Regions from separate parts of the Proteus terrae subsp. cibarius genome, predicted to be linked through region 1. Evidence: predicted binding sites of a transcription regulator. Region 1 holds the regulator's gene; each other region holds the start of a gene.

Region 1 (3,590 bases):
ACCCCTTACAACCAATTACCGGGAACATTTACCCCTTGGGAGCCATTAGCTAGTAATACTGATATTCTCTTTTATGAAGGATTGCACGGTGGCGTTGTTACCAACGAACATGATGTAGCTCAACATGTTGATTTATTGGTCGGTGTTGTTCCTATCGTCAACCTAGAGTGGATACAAAAGCTTATCCGAGACACGACAGAAAGGGGACACTCACAAGAAGCGGTAAGAGATTCAGTTGTACGCTCTATGGACGATTATATTAGCTACATTATTCCTCAATTCTCACGCACCCACATTAACTTCCAACGCGTTCCGACCGTTGATACTTCAAACCCTTTTTCTGCCAAAGCAATCCCCACTCTTGATGAAAGTTTTATTGTTATTCGTTTTCGTGGCTTAACTGATATTGATTTTCCCTATTTACTTGCGATGTTACATGGCTCGTTTATGTCAACAATAAACACTATTGTTGTACCGGGCGGGAAATTAGGATTAGCGATGGAATTAATTATGGCACCATTAGTCAAAAAATTATTAAATGGCGAAAAGATAAGTTAACCAAAATAAAATTTGTCTCTATAAAAATAATATCCCTTAATTAATGGGATATTATTTTTCAAATTAAACTTTATTTTAAAATATCAAAATTAGTCAACATCTTTTATTTCAAATGAATGCGTAATATTGGCTGCTTTTCCTAACATTAAAGAAACAGAACAATATTTTTCTGCGGATAATTGAACTGCTCGTTCTACGATTTTATCCGTTAATTCTTTACCTGAAACAATAAAATGTAAATTGATATCAGTAAATAAACGAGGGGCTTCTTCGCGTCGCTCTGATGTTAATTTCACTTCACAATCAGTCACTTGGTGACGACCTTTACGTAAAATGCTTACGACATCAATAGCGCTACATCCACCCGCAGCAATTAATACCATTTCCATTGGGCTTGGGGCTTTATCACCCGAATTCCCATCCATCATAATCTGATGGCCTGATGAAGATTCGCCGACAAAAGATAAATCTTCAACCCACTTAACTCGCGCTTCCATTTATTTTCCCCCTAAAGATGACAGAAACTAAAAGAGTACATTCTCATAATTCAACTAGCAATTAGCAAATAGGTTTATTATGCTGACTGCGTAAAACGAGACTTAATGCACTAATTGTGTTAAAAACAATATCTGCTTGATGATAGTGGTTAAGATCAATGCATTATTTTCTCATTTATTATAATCTACTCCATATTAACTGACCGTGTTCTCAGGAAGTTAATAGGTAAAGATAGGATTTTTAAGCACGCTGTCTCAAAAGGGAACCTATCCGTTTTGAAAGGCTGCATTTAACGTACAGAGGATAACGCGAATGGTTCTCGGCAAGCCGCAAACAGACCCGACTCTTGAATGGTTTTTGTCACACTGCCATATTCACAAATATCCATCCAAGAGCACGCTGATCCACCAAGGTGAGAAAGCGGAAACACTTTATTATATTGTTAAAGGTTCCGTGGCTGTTCTTATTAAAGATGAAGAAGGAAAAGAAATGATCCTCTCCTACCTAAACCAGGGGGATTTCATCGGTGAACTTGGATTATTTGAAGAAGATCAAGAACGTAGTGCATGGGTTCGAGCAAAAACAGCCTGTGAAGTAGCAGAAATTTCCTATAAAAAATTCCGCCAATTAATTCAGGTTAACCCTGATATTCTGATGCGCCTTTCTGCTCAAATGGCGAACAGATTACAAACAACATCAGAAAAAGTAGGTAACCTTGCTTTCCTTGATGTAACAGGCCGTATTGCACAAACCTTATTAAACTTAGCAAAACAACCCGATGCAATGACACATCCTGATGGCATGCAAATTAAAATTACACGTCAGGAAATTGGTCAAATCGTTGGTTGTTCACGCGAAACTGTAGGCCGTATTCTGAAAATGCTGGAAGATCAAAACTTGATCTCCGCACACGGTAAAACTATCGTCGTTTACGGGACTCGCTAAGTTTTCCCGCTCGAAACAAACAATAGCCCATAACAGGGCTATTGATATACTTTTTGTGAAAACCCCATCCTCGCTGATGGGGTTTTCAGTTGATACTATCCTTTTACAAATTCTGCAATAGCCGCTTTCAATGCCACCATTCCTTCTTGCAGTTCTTCTTGAGTAATAATTAACGACGGTGTAAAACGCATCACATCAGCCCCTGCATTTAACATCATTAAGCCATGTTTAGTAGCAAGACCGAGTAATTCTTTGGCTTTACCTTCATATTGTGGCGCTAATTGCGCTCCTATCAACAAACCTTGTCCACGGATTTGCGAAAAGACATGGTACGTTTGATTGATTGCCGCCAGTTCATCCACAATCCATTGATAGCGCTTTTCTACCCCCTCAAGTACCTCAGGTGTATTAATTAAATCAAATGCGACATTGCCCACTGCACAAGCTAATGGATTGCCACCATAGGTTGTACCATGCGTTCCAACCCCCATTGCGGAAGCTATCTCATATGTTGTTAACATCGCACTAAGTGGAAAACCGCTTCCCAGCGCTTTTGCGGTTGTAATAATGTCTGGTGTCACATCATAGTTCATATAGGCAAACAGTTTACCTGTACGCCCCATACCTGTTTGTACTTCATCAAGAACAAGTAGAGCTTGATGCTTATCACACAGCTCACGTAGCCCTCTCATAAACTCAGGTGTTGCCGCTGTTACGCCACCTTCACCTTGAACTGGCTCTAAAATAACGGCACAAGTGTGGTCATCCATAACCGCTTTAACAGCATCTAAATCATTAAACGGTACATGTACGATATCGGCAGGCTTAGGACCAAAACCATCCGCATATTTAGGTTGTCCACCAACCGATACTGTAAACAGCGTTCTGCCATGAAATGCATTGTGAAAGGCAATAATTTTAGTTTTATAAGGGCTATGACGAGTAATGGCATAATGGCGAGCCAATTTAAATGCGGCTTCATTTGCTTCTGCGCCCGAATTGGCAAAAAAGACACGTTCTGCAAATGTGTTATCTATTAATTTTTGTGCTAAACGTAATGCAGGTTCATTCGTAAAAATATTACTGACGTGCCAAAGTTGCTCACTTTGTTCTTTCAAGGCTTGATTTAGAGCTGGATGAGCATGCCCTAGTGCTAAAACCGCAATACCACCAGCAAAATCGATATACGATTTTCCTTGCTGATCCCAAACACGGCTACCCATCCCTTTGACAGGAATAAATTCTGCGGGTGAATAAATTGGCAACATTACTTGATCGTATGTTGCCCTATTGATGCTTTGATTTGTCATTACCCCACCTGATCGTTATCCATATTCAATATGAAAATATAATCACCAAATATGAATAAAAAATCAAATGTGGTTTTGTATAAAAAGACGTTATTTCGCTATTTAAATGCTATCCATTTAATATTTAAGGAAATTATTTAATAGCTCATGTCCTTGTTCACTTAAAATACTTTCCGGGTGAAATTGAACCCCTTCAATTGGCAGTGTACGATGGCGAATTCCCATAATTTCATCAACATTTCCATCATGTTGGCTCCATGCCGTCACTTCAAAAGGTAC
Region 2 (3,590 bases), 690 kb from region 1:
TTGTTGGATAGACCACCAGACCAGCGCGCCTCCAGCAAGTACACCACCTAATAAACCAATGATCCCATATAACAACTGAATATCCACTAAAGTGACCTTTTTACTTTCCAGCGGGCTACGTTAAAACGCATAGGTAATATTGTCTAGCAACAATTTACATCATGGCTTGATTTGCGATAAAGGACGCAGTTATCCCATCCATTTCGCAAGCCATTGCAAACCAAAAGCACCGGGCGCCAAAATGCCAAAAGCCCAAATCATGGCTGATGTTAAATTAGCAATTTGAAAATAACGTTGTGGCATCGCACAAATACCCGCTACTAACGGGACAATTGCACGAAAAGGCCCAAAAAAGCGTCCAATAAATACCCCCCAAATTCCCCAGCGATTAAAGAATTGGTGACCTCTAACCAATGTTTGTGGTGAACGTGAAATTGGCCATAAATTTTTCACCCCCTCTTTATAGTGAAACCCTACCCAGTACGATACCCAATCACCAAAGAAAGCGCCTAATGCAGCAGCAAGCCAAATCGGCCAAAAAAACAGACCACTCTCACCAATTAAGGCACCTAACCCCAATAAAATAACCGTGGCGGGAATAAGCAAAGAGATAAACGCGAGTGACTCACCAAAAGCAAGAAAGAACACGCTCGGAATAGCCCAGATCTCGTGCTCTTTTACAAAGAGAGTGATGGTATGAATAATGTCTTGTACTGTCAAAATAGAGACCTTAAATTCGGTTAACCTAAGTGAAATAAAATATCCTGATTAACCGAATATAAATCACTTCATTATTCTAGAAAATAATTTTGTAAGGCATCTCGGCTAGAAGCATCTAAACCGATATCTTTTTCTAGCCAAGTATCCACATTACCGTAATGCTGATTAATACTCGCTAATGCCGTTTGCAGAAACTCTTCTTGTACCGAATAAACATAGGCAAATTTATCAACAATATTATCGCTCATTGTTTTGGCATGTTCTTCTAAAAGATAAGCGCGATAAGGTGCTAATGTTTCATTGGTTAGCAAGTAATCTTCCATTACCACATCTAAAGATGCACCGAGTGCGAATAACACTAAAGCTGAGCCAACACCTGTTCTGTCTTTACCTACTGCACAGTGTTGCACTACGCCCCCTTTTTCGGGTTGCTTTAATAACGTAGCTAATTGTTTATAGGCAGGGTTATTAATAGGTAATAACTTATATAGCTGAAACATAAAGGCTTTGGCATCAAATTGCTCGAGTATTTCAGGCGTCAACTTTTCAAGATTGGCAGAGACTTCTTTAGATAATGGATTGGCTGGAGCATGATAATATTGTGCACCGTCCCAAACACGGTCTGGTTTATCAACAATTTCGCCACTATCACGATAATCAATGATTTGAAAAAGATTTTTATCAATGAGAAGAGATTGGTCTGTATTGGTTAATCTATCCAGCGAGCCAGAGCGAAAGAGCATTCCAGGTTTAATAACACCACCGTTACTCAATTTTTTACCGCCTAAATCACGAAAGTTAATTCCGCCGACTAAAGGCAACACCGAAGGATGTGTTTGTAATATATCAGTCATAATGCCTCTTCTCATTGTTGTATTGTTAAGACCTCAAAGACCTTAACAGAAATTAGCGCCTGTTAACACATTAACGTGATGAATTAACATACAAAAAAAGCCCTTAATACATATGTATTAAGGGCTTTCATATTTGATTAAAAAAAACTTATTTCATTAAAATGCGAGCGGCTTCGATAACGATACCTAATGCATTATTTTCAGTTTTCTTCAGTAATTCTGCATCTGGAATTTCTTGTTGAGTACGGTTTACGATAACACCCGCAACCATACCTGCACGTAAACCTTGGCTTGCACACATTGTTAACAATGTTGCAGATTCCATTTCATAGTTCATTACGCCCATCTCTTGCCACTCTTTCATAGAGCCTTTGAAACGGCGAACAACACGACCTGTATAGGTGTCGTAACGCTCTTGTCCTGGATAGAATGTATCTGAAGATGCAGTAACACCTACGTGTACAGTTGAGCCATTGTCTTTAGCAGCTTTGTACAGTGCATTCATACATTCAAAATCAGAAACAGCTGGGAATTCCATTGGTGCGAAATGTAAGCTTGCACCATCTAAACGAACCGCAGCAGTAGTGACAAGAATATCACCTACATTGATATGCTCTTGAATTGCACCTGTTGTACCAATACGTAAGAAAGTACGGATACCTAACTGTGCTAACTCTTCAACTGCGATAGAGGTAGATGGACCACCTATACCTGTTGAGCACACAATGACGGCTTTACCATCAATTTCGCCACGCCATGACGTGTATTCACGTAAAGAAGCCAGATGAACTGGGTTATCCATTAATTTTGCAATTTTTTCAACACGCTTAGGATCACCTGGAACAATTGCTAAAGTGGCACCCTGTAGGTCATTTTTGGTTAAACCTAAGTGAAATACATCAGACATATCGGACTCCTCAATGGGACAAAACCAATGATCATTAAATTAAAAGTTACTGTATCAGTTTTTCAGACCTTTTTAGTGACTAACATCACTTACAAGGCACCAAATAAAGTAACAATTTCATAAAATTGTGATTATCATCACGAAAATGGCGTTCGAAATATATTTTCAGCAAATACATTATCAATATTCGCTGACTTCAATCATTCACTAAAACAAATATTTCATTTATCAGTATAGATGACACAAATACCTTGATGCACATATACTCTAAATAATTCAAGATATAGCTAGGCGACAAAAGAATGAGTCGCTAGGAGCATACAATAGTATGTGACTGGCGCGAGAGAATATAGTCAACAACGCTACAGCTTGAAGTATGACGAGTATAGAAGTATGTGACTAGTGCGAGAGAATATAGTCAACAACGCTACAGCTTGAAGTATGACGAATATAACGCGTACACTACCCGCCCTTAAAACATAAACACCTAATGTGACAAACACATCGTCACTGGAGTAAACATGAGCTTATTTAACCAAATTGCGAGCCTGCTAGGTGGCGAGAAAATCAATCAATATAAAACTGTCCTCGACTGGGTTGAGTCTCAAGGTGGCATTGAAGGCTTAGTAAAGCAATTTGATACAGCGGGTTTAAGTGAGCTTATTCAATCTTGGATAAGTACCAATACCAATTTACCTATCAGTGCTGAACAAATCGTAACGGTTTTTTCATCCCCTGTTATTAACGAACTGGCGTCAAAAATTAATTTAAGCGCAACAGAAGCTTCTGAGATGGCTGCACAATATTTACCTAAATTAATTGATAAAGTTACTCCGGATGGCGTTGTACCTAAAGACTTAGATTTAGTCAGTGCGGGTATGGATATTTTAAAAGCGAAGATTTTCGGCGGCTAAATAAACCGACCGTTTTAATGCGTTTTCCCTTACATCCCATAAGAGAAAACGCATCACATTCTTAATAATCAAAATTGATTACAGCAACCCTTCTTCGATCAACGCTTCATGAAAACGTTGTTTCTCTTCAGCTGTTGCCTGAATACGCTCTAAAGGCACATCCAAAGCATAAGGGATATTCTGTTGTGGTGAATA
Region 3 (3,590 bases), 1.5 Mb from region 1:
TAAACTTGGGTTGAATGCGGCATTTTCTGCGTAACTACCTTGGAATATTTTGCCATTTTTCATTTGAACAGCAATACCACTGTGCGACTCACTATAAGGAGCATGGCTACGATTCGTGGCTTGTAGCGCTTGTTGTGCTAATTCACTAGGGTTATCAATTTTGTAACCGTGATTAACTTTGTCCATTAATAAAGAGGTGATATTGAGATCTTTCGGGCCAAAGCTATCAGGTAAATAATCACCTAATGTTGCCATTTTTCTTCCCGGTAACTGAATTTGAATATGGGTGCCACTGTTCAATTCGTTCATAAACTGGCGACAGTGACCACAAGGTGTATAGTTAACGGTAACGGAGATCAAGCGAGATTCACCTTGTAACCACGCATGAGTCACAGCACTTTGTTCTGCGTGAACAGTTTGTTGTAGTGGGGCACCTGCAAATTCCATGTTGGCACCAAAGTAGAGATTACCACTTTCACCACGAGCAATAGCACCAACATTAAAATGAGATATCGGTGTCACTGCACAAGCAGCCGCGACTGGTAAAAGTGCGAGGGCTAAGGCATCATCATTACATTGTAACTGTGTTTTTATGGCATTGACCTGCTCTGCTGTAAACATTGCAGGGAATTCATCCTGCTCAAGATAAGGAGCAAGTGCTTGTTGTAACTGAGGGGATAAATCTGACCAAACTGCCTGAAAACGAGTATGCATACATGAGTCTCCCATTAATCTTTCTGTATTATAAGATTCTAGGCATCTTTACTCATTCTTATATGTGATGAAAATCATATTTTCAATGAAACAATTGCAACAAATTCATTAATTGAGAGATGTATCTCAAATTTATAGCAAAAATCCCCGAAGTAAAATTAATTAAATCGGGGATTTGAAAGGTAGAGTATAAAAAATATTAACTATAAAGATGCAAAATAATAGGGAAGATAAACGGAGCAAGTAAAGAGGTAATAATCCCACATGTCATTAATGCCAATGAACTATAAGCACCTTCGATATAATCCACTTCTGCCGCTCTTGCTGTTCCTACTGCATGCGAAACGGTTCCCATCGCTAATCCCCGAGAGGCGTGAGTTGGAATTCGCAATATCTTGAATAGAGTGTGACCAAAAATGGCACCTAAAATACCTACTGCAATAACACATGCAGCACTGATTGCAGGAATACCACCTATGGAGTCTGCAACTGCCATTGCGATAGGTGTTGTGACTGATTTAGGTAAGACTGATGCGGCAATTTCGGGAGTTGCTCCTGCCCATAAGGCAATCGCAGTACCACTGACCATGGCTGCAACACTACCAATAAAGCAAATACTTATCAGTGATTTCCATTGTGCGCGAATTTGGTGTAATTGCTGATAAAGCGGAATAGCTAAAGCAACAACGGCAGGTTGTAATAAATCATTTAAAATACGACTACCTGCAAAATAGTGTTCGTAAGGAGTATGTGTAATTAATAAGATAGGAATAATAACCGCAATACCAATAAGTAAAGGGTTCAATATAGGTAATTTATAACGAGCAGCAAGTTTACGTGATAAATAAAAGATAATTATGGTTAAAGGAAGTGACCACCATATATTCGTTAACACTAACATTTTTTCTTCTCACTTAATGCTTTATCATCATCTTTTTCTTTTGTTTCAATAATATCTTCAACTAGATCTGGTTTTGAACCTACGATAATACGCTCACGATGAACATAATGTGAACAGTAAGCAACCAGTGCCATAACCCCAAACGTACTGACTATACAGGCTAAAACGATAGGGAAAAGTTGCTGACTAAGTAAATCATAATAATTCATTACGGCTACCCCGATAGGGATAAAGAGCAATGACATATTTTTCAGCAGGATATTGGCGCCAGGTTTAACCCAACGCAAAGGAATAAGCTGGAAAGCAAGTAAACCAAAAAGGATCAGTAACCCAATAATACTACCTGGAACCGCGAAGGGTAGAAGAGCTGAAATAAGATTACCAGCAAAAAGACAAAGATAAAGTACCAAAAAAGATCGTAGATAATGCCAAAGTGTAATCTGCAATCGTGCCCGTTTAGATTTCATAAGTAAGTGTCCCAAATCAACTAACAGAATTATCATACACCGATTTTGAAAGTGTGCTATGGATCACAATAAAAAAAGAGCGGGGCTCTAATAGAACCCCGCCATATATTTATTTGGCAAATGAATCTTGGTTGTTATTTCACTTGTTGACCCGGTTTTGCACCAGAATCTGGGCTGAGTAAGAAAATATCTTTATCGCCAGGGCCTGCTGCCATTACCATGCCTTCTGAAATACCAAAACGCATTTTACGAGGTGCTAAGTTTGCTACCATTACCGTTAAGCGACCTTCTAACACTTTAGGATCTGGGTATGCAGTACGAATACCTGAGAATACTTGGCGAGTTTCGCCACCTAAGTCCAAAATTAATTTCAGTAGTTTGTCTGAGCCTTCAACAAAGTCTGCTTGTTTAATTTCAGCGATACGCATATCGATTTTCGCAAAATCATCAAATTTGATGGTTTCTTGAATAGGTGCATCAGCCAATGGCCCCGTTACTTCTTTTACTGGAGCAATGGTACTTTTTGATGCTTCAACCATTGCGTTAGCTTTATCCATTTCAATACGGTTAAACAACGCTTTGAATTTAGTGATTTCTTGGCCTAACAGTGGTTGATCAAGTGCATCCCATGTTAATTGGGTTTGTAAAAAGGCTTCTGAACGTTCTGTCAGTGAAGGTAATACAGGTTTCAGATACGTCATCAATACACGGAATAAGTTAATTCCCATAGTACAGATTGCTTGTAACTGAGTATCTTGACCTTCTTGTTTTGCCACTACCCAAGGGGCTTTTTCATCGATATAACGGTTAGCTTCATCAGCTAATGCCATAATTTCACGAATGGCTTTACCAAACTCACGATTTTCAAATGATTGTGCGATAGTTTCTTTCATATCAACAAAGTGTTGATAAAGTTTAGCATCATCTAAAGAATCAGCTAATTTGCCATCAAAACGCTTGCTGATAAAACCTGCTGTACGCGATGCAAGGTTCACCACTTTATTAACAATGTCGCTGTTTACACGTTGAACAAAGTCTTCTAAGTTTAGGTCAATATCGTCAATGCGTGATGAAAGTTTTGCAGCATAGTAATAACGTAGGCAATCCGCATCAAAATGATCAAGATAAGCGCGAGCAGTAATAAAGGTGCCACGAGATTTTGACATCTTCGCACCATTTACTGTGACATAACCATGAACAAACAAGTTTGTTGGTTTGCGATATTCGCTACCTTCTAACATTGCAGGCCAGAATAAGCTGTGGAAATAGACGATATCTTTACCAATAAAGTGATAAAGGTCAGCTTTGCTGTCTTTATTCCAAAATTCATCAAAACTTAAATCACCACGTTTTTCACATAAGTTTAAGAATGAACTCATGTAGCCAATCGGTGCATCTAGCCATACATAGAAATATTTACCCGGTGCATCTGGAATTTCGAAACCGAAATAAGGCGCGTCACGAGTGATATCCCACTGTTGTAAACCACTGTCGAACCATTCTTGCAT
Region 4 (3,590 bases), 1.5 Mb from region 1:
CCTTTTTTGATAACGACCATGAATATCAGACGGGCTTGCATACTCTTTTGCAGACTCTGAATATAAAACATCTTTATATTTTAGGAATTGCTACGGATTACTGCGTTAAATATACGGTACTGGATGCTTTACAGTTAGGTTATCATGTGACCGTAATTACAGATGGTTGTCGTGGCGTAAATATTCAAGATGATGACAGCGAAAAAGCACTAGAAGAGATGCGGGCACAAGGTGCGGTATTAATTGATTCAGCACATTGGCTTAATCGTAACAATCAATAGGTTCGTTATTTTCTTCATCTTCATAAAACAAAAAAGGGGTTAATTTTAACCGGTTTGGTTAATAACCCCCCTTTTTTATCTCGATTCTATTCATTCAATACACGTTTTAGTCATCATCCATTGGTGTTAGTGTTGCTAAACGTTCAGATTGAAACTGAGCTTTTAATTCTTGTTTGCTCTTCATGGTAATCTGCCCATTAGTTCCCACAGTCATATGCTCAGGTGTGTGATTATTTTTCGCCTGCCATAATAAAACAATCTGCATGCAATGTTCTTTTTGCTCATCAGTCAATGCAACGCCGTCAGGCCATTTACCCAGTTCAACTGCGGTTGAAATACGTTGGTAAATTTCAGGGGTTACCATCGAAATAAGTTCATTAACTTCCATTGATTGCTCCATAAACTAAATAATCTATTGAAATGGCTGAATCGTTTTTTCTATTGTTATCATTTTGTTAATTTAACTGGATTAACCGATTTGTTTTTCGCCTGTTTCACTATTCGTAAATGAAAGAGATGCTGAATTGACACAATAACGCTCCCCTGTAGGGGCTGGGCCATCATTAAAAACATGGCCTAAATGTGCATCACATTGCTGACAACGTATTTCAGTTCTTTTCATATTATGAGAAAAATCATCAATATAGCGAATTGCATTATCACTAACGGGTTGATAAAAGCTAGGCCAACCACATCCAGCATCAAATTTTGTTTCTGAATAAAACAAAGGAGCCGAACAACATAAACAGTGATAAATACCTGTTTGACGATTGTGTAATAATTTACCACTAAACGGAGGTTCTGTGCCTTGCTGTTGCGTCACATAACGTTGCATTTCGTTGAGTATTGATAAATCAAGGTGATTGTTATTACTTGAAATATTCACTTTCTTTTCATTATCTGCCATATCGACCTCTTGCCCAGAAAAATGCTTTTTAAAACAACAGTGAATAATAACAAAGATTTAACAACAAATCTGAAAAATATAGTCTAAAATCATCAAGAGTAATCTTTAGTTTTTGAAATGTGATGAATTTCACATAATAGAGCAAAGGTAACTTCATTTATCGGCGTTGATCCCGATAATACACAGCGTAACATTTAGCTAAAACGACCAATCTTTAAGCGAAAAGTGTTTTTTTAATTGATTTTTTGCAATTATTGACACGATTCCGCTTGACGATTGGCGCGGTTTTGGTAACTTTAGAAGCAACTTTTTAATTCACTAAATTAAAGCTGGTGGAATACATATGACTATCAAAGTAGGTATTAATGGTTTTGGTCGTATCGGCCGCATCGTTTTCCGTGCTGCTCAAGAACGTTCAGATATCGAAATCGTAGGTATTAACGATCTGTTAGACGCAGACTACATGGCATACATGCTGAAATACGATTCAACTCATGGCCGTTTCAACGGTACTGTTGAAGTAAAAGATGGCCACCTCGTTGTTAATGGTAAAACCATCCGCGTAACTTCAGAAAGAGATCCAGCAAATCTGAAATGGAACGAAGTCGGTGCTGACGTTGTTGCAGAAGCAACTGGTCTGTTCTTAACTGACGAAACTGCTCGTAAACACATCCAAGCTGGTGCGAAAAAAGTTGTTCTGACTGGTCCTTCAAAAGACAGCACTCCAATGTTCGTAATGGGCGTAAACCATAAATCATACGCAGGCCAAGATATCGTTTCTAACGCATCTTGTACTACTAACTGCTTAGCGCCTTTAGCTAAAGTTATCAACGACAACTTCGGTATCGTTGAAGGTCTGATGACTACTGTTCACGCAACAACTGCAACTCAACGTACTGTTGATGGCCCATCTGCAAAAGACTGGCGTGGTGGTCGTGGTGCTTCCCAGAACATCATCCCTTCATCAACTGGTGCTGCTAAAGCTGTAGGTAAAGTTATCCCTGAACTGAACGGCAAACTGACTGGTATGTCTTTCCGTGTTCCTACTCCTAACGTTTCTGTTGTTGACCTGACCGCACGTCTGGAAAAACCAGCAACTTACGCTCAAATCTGTGACGCTATCAAAGCAGCAGCTGAAGGCGAACTGAAAGGCGTTCTGGGTTACACTGAAGATGCAGTTGTTTCAACTGACTTCAATGGCGAAGTTCTGACTTCAGTATTTGATGCTAAAGCAGGTATCGCTCTGAATGACAACTTTGTTAAATTAGTTGCTTGGTACGATAACGAAGTTGGTTATTCAAACAAAGTTCTGGATCTGATTTCTCATATCTCTAAATAATTAGAGTTTAGAAAGTCACGATTTCTTTTAGAGCCACCGTTTCGGTGGCTCTTTTATTTTCTAGCCAGTCAGTTTATTGTATTGAAATAGCCAGTGACATAAAGGTCATAAGATAATGAATGAGAAAATTTTTTCTTTGCCGATTATTGAACAAATATCCCCTTACTTAAGTCGTCGGCAATTAGGCGAACTTCCTATCCTTGTTATTTCACATCCTAAAGTACGCGCAGCTATCAGCCTTCAAGGCGCACATTTAATCGCTTGGCAGCCCGCACAAGAACATCCTGTATTTTGGGTAAGTGAAGCCTCTCTCTTCACTCCAGGTGTTGCCATTCGTGGTGGTATCCCTATTTGCTGGCCTTGGTTTGCTTCAGCAGGTACACCAAGTCATGGATTTGCACGTATTCTTCCTTGGGAGTTTAGTGCTCATACAGAACAAGATGATGGTGTCCTCATCACCATGACATTAAAAGAGAGTCAACAAACACAAAAATATTGGCCCCATCCCTTTACTGTTATTGCTCGTTTTAAATTAGGAGCAACCTGTGAGGTTGAATTAGAATCTTATGGTGATTATGAAGCGACAGCTGCTCTTCACTCTTACTTTAATGTGAGTGATATCGATAATGTTTCTGTAACCGGCCTAGGAGGCCACTACATTGACACAGTGGCAGATAAAGAGGTTTACACTGATGAAACCTCATTACGCTTTAATGGACGCACTGACAGGCTTTATACGGAGCCTGATGATTTCAATCTCATTCATGATGATGGTTGGGATCGTACAATTGAAGTTCATCATTATCATCATAGTGATGTCGTGTGTTGGAACCCCGGCGCAGAGCTTGCAAGTTCAATGAAAGATATGAGTTCTGGCGGTTATCGTAAAATGGCTTGTGTAGAAACCGCACGCATCCACCAGCCATTAAAACCAGATAACGTTCATCCCGGCCGTTTATCTTTGGTAGTCCGTGTTCGTAAGAATATTGCTGAAAAATAAAATATTGCTGGCATCTTACACAATAAAAAAGCTTCGAGTTTAAATCGAAGCTTTTTTATCATC

The links. The regulator CRP, encoded in region 1, controls carbon source genes, mostly activating them, when cyclic AMP is high. The targets are predictions, from matches to a motif close to ATGTGANNNNNNTCACAT.
Region 2: udp (uridine phosphorylase) is a predicted target of CRP. The motif match lies at 2,555-2,572, and genes of this name have one in related genera.
Region 3: GTH25_RS05435 (CidA/LrgA family protein) is a predicted target of CRP. The motif match lies at 2,134-2,151, and genes of this name have one in related genera.
Region 4: msrB (peptide-methionine (R)-S-oxide reductase MsrB) is a predicted target of CRP. The motif match lies at 1,306-1,323, and genes of this name have one in related genera.

Annotation. Positions count from the first base shown of each region.
Region 1 covers NZ_CP047349.1:3,624,232-3,627,821, forward strand. The annotation lists gene GTH25_RS16605 (phosphoribulokinase) at 1-558, shown strand, start outside; gene GTH25_RS16610 (OsmC family protein) at 648-1,055, opposite strand; gene crp (cAMP-activated global transcriptional regulator CRP) at 1,369-2,001, shown strand; gene argD (bifunctional acetylornithine/succinyldiaminopimelate transaminase) at 2,097-3,311, opposite strand; gene GTH25_RS16625 (aminodeoxychorismate synthase component II) at 3,429-3,590, opposite strand, start outside.
Region 2 covers NZ_CP047349.1:370,886-374,475, reverse strand. The annotation lists gene rmuC (DNA recombination protein RmuC) at 1-87, opposite strand, end outside; gene GTH25_RS01855 (DedA family protein) at 190-720, opposite strand; gene GTH25_RS01850 (tyrosine-protein phosphatase) at 792-1,574, opposite strand; gene udp (uridine phosphorylase) at 1,723-2,481, opposite strand; gene GTH25_RS01840 (YidB family protein) at 3,003-3,395, shown strand; gene GTH25_RS01835 (hypothetical protein) at 3,474-3,590, opposite strand, start outside.
Region 3 covers NZ_CP047349.1:1,183,645-1,187,234, forward strand. The annotation lists gene cdd (cytidine deaminase) at 1-714, opposite strand, end outside; gene GTH25_RS05430 (CidB/LrgB family autolysis modulator) at 914-1,615, opposite strand; gene GTH25_RS05435 (CidA/LrgA family protein) at 1,609-2,082, opposite strand; gene metG (methionine--tRNA ligase) at 2,217-3,590, opposite strand, start outside.
Region 4 covers NZ_CP047349.1:2,125,050-2,128,639, forward strand. The annotation lists gene pncA (bifunctional nicotinamidase/pyrazinamidase) at 1-281, shown strand, start outside; gene GTH25_RS09930 (YeaC family protein) at 388-669, opposite strand; gene msrB (peptide-methionine (R)-S-oxide reductase MsrB) at 751-1,188, opposite strand; gene gapA (glyceraldehyde-3-phosphate dehydrogenase) at 1,532-2,527, shown strand; gene GTH25_RS09945 (D-hexose-6-phosphate mutarotase) at 2,643-3,527, shown strand.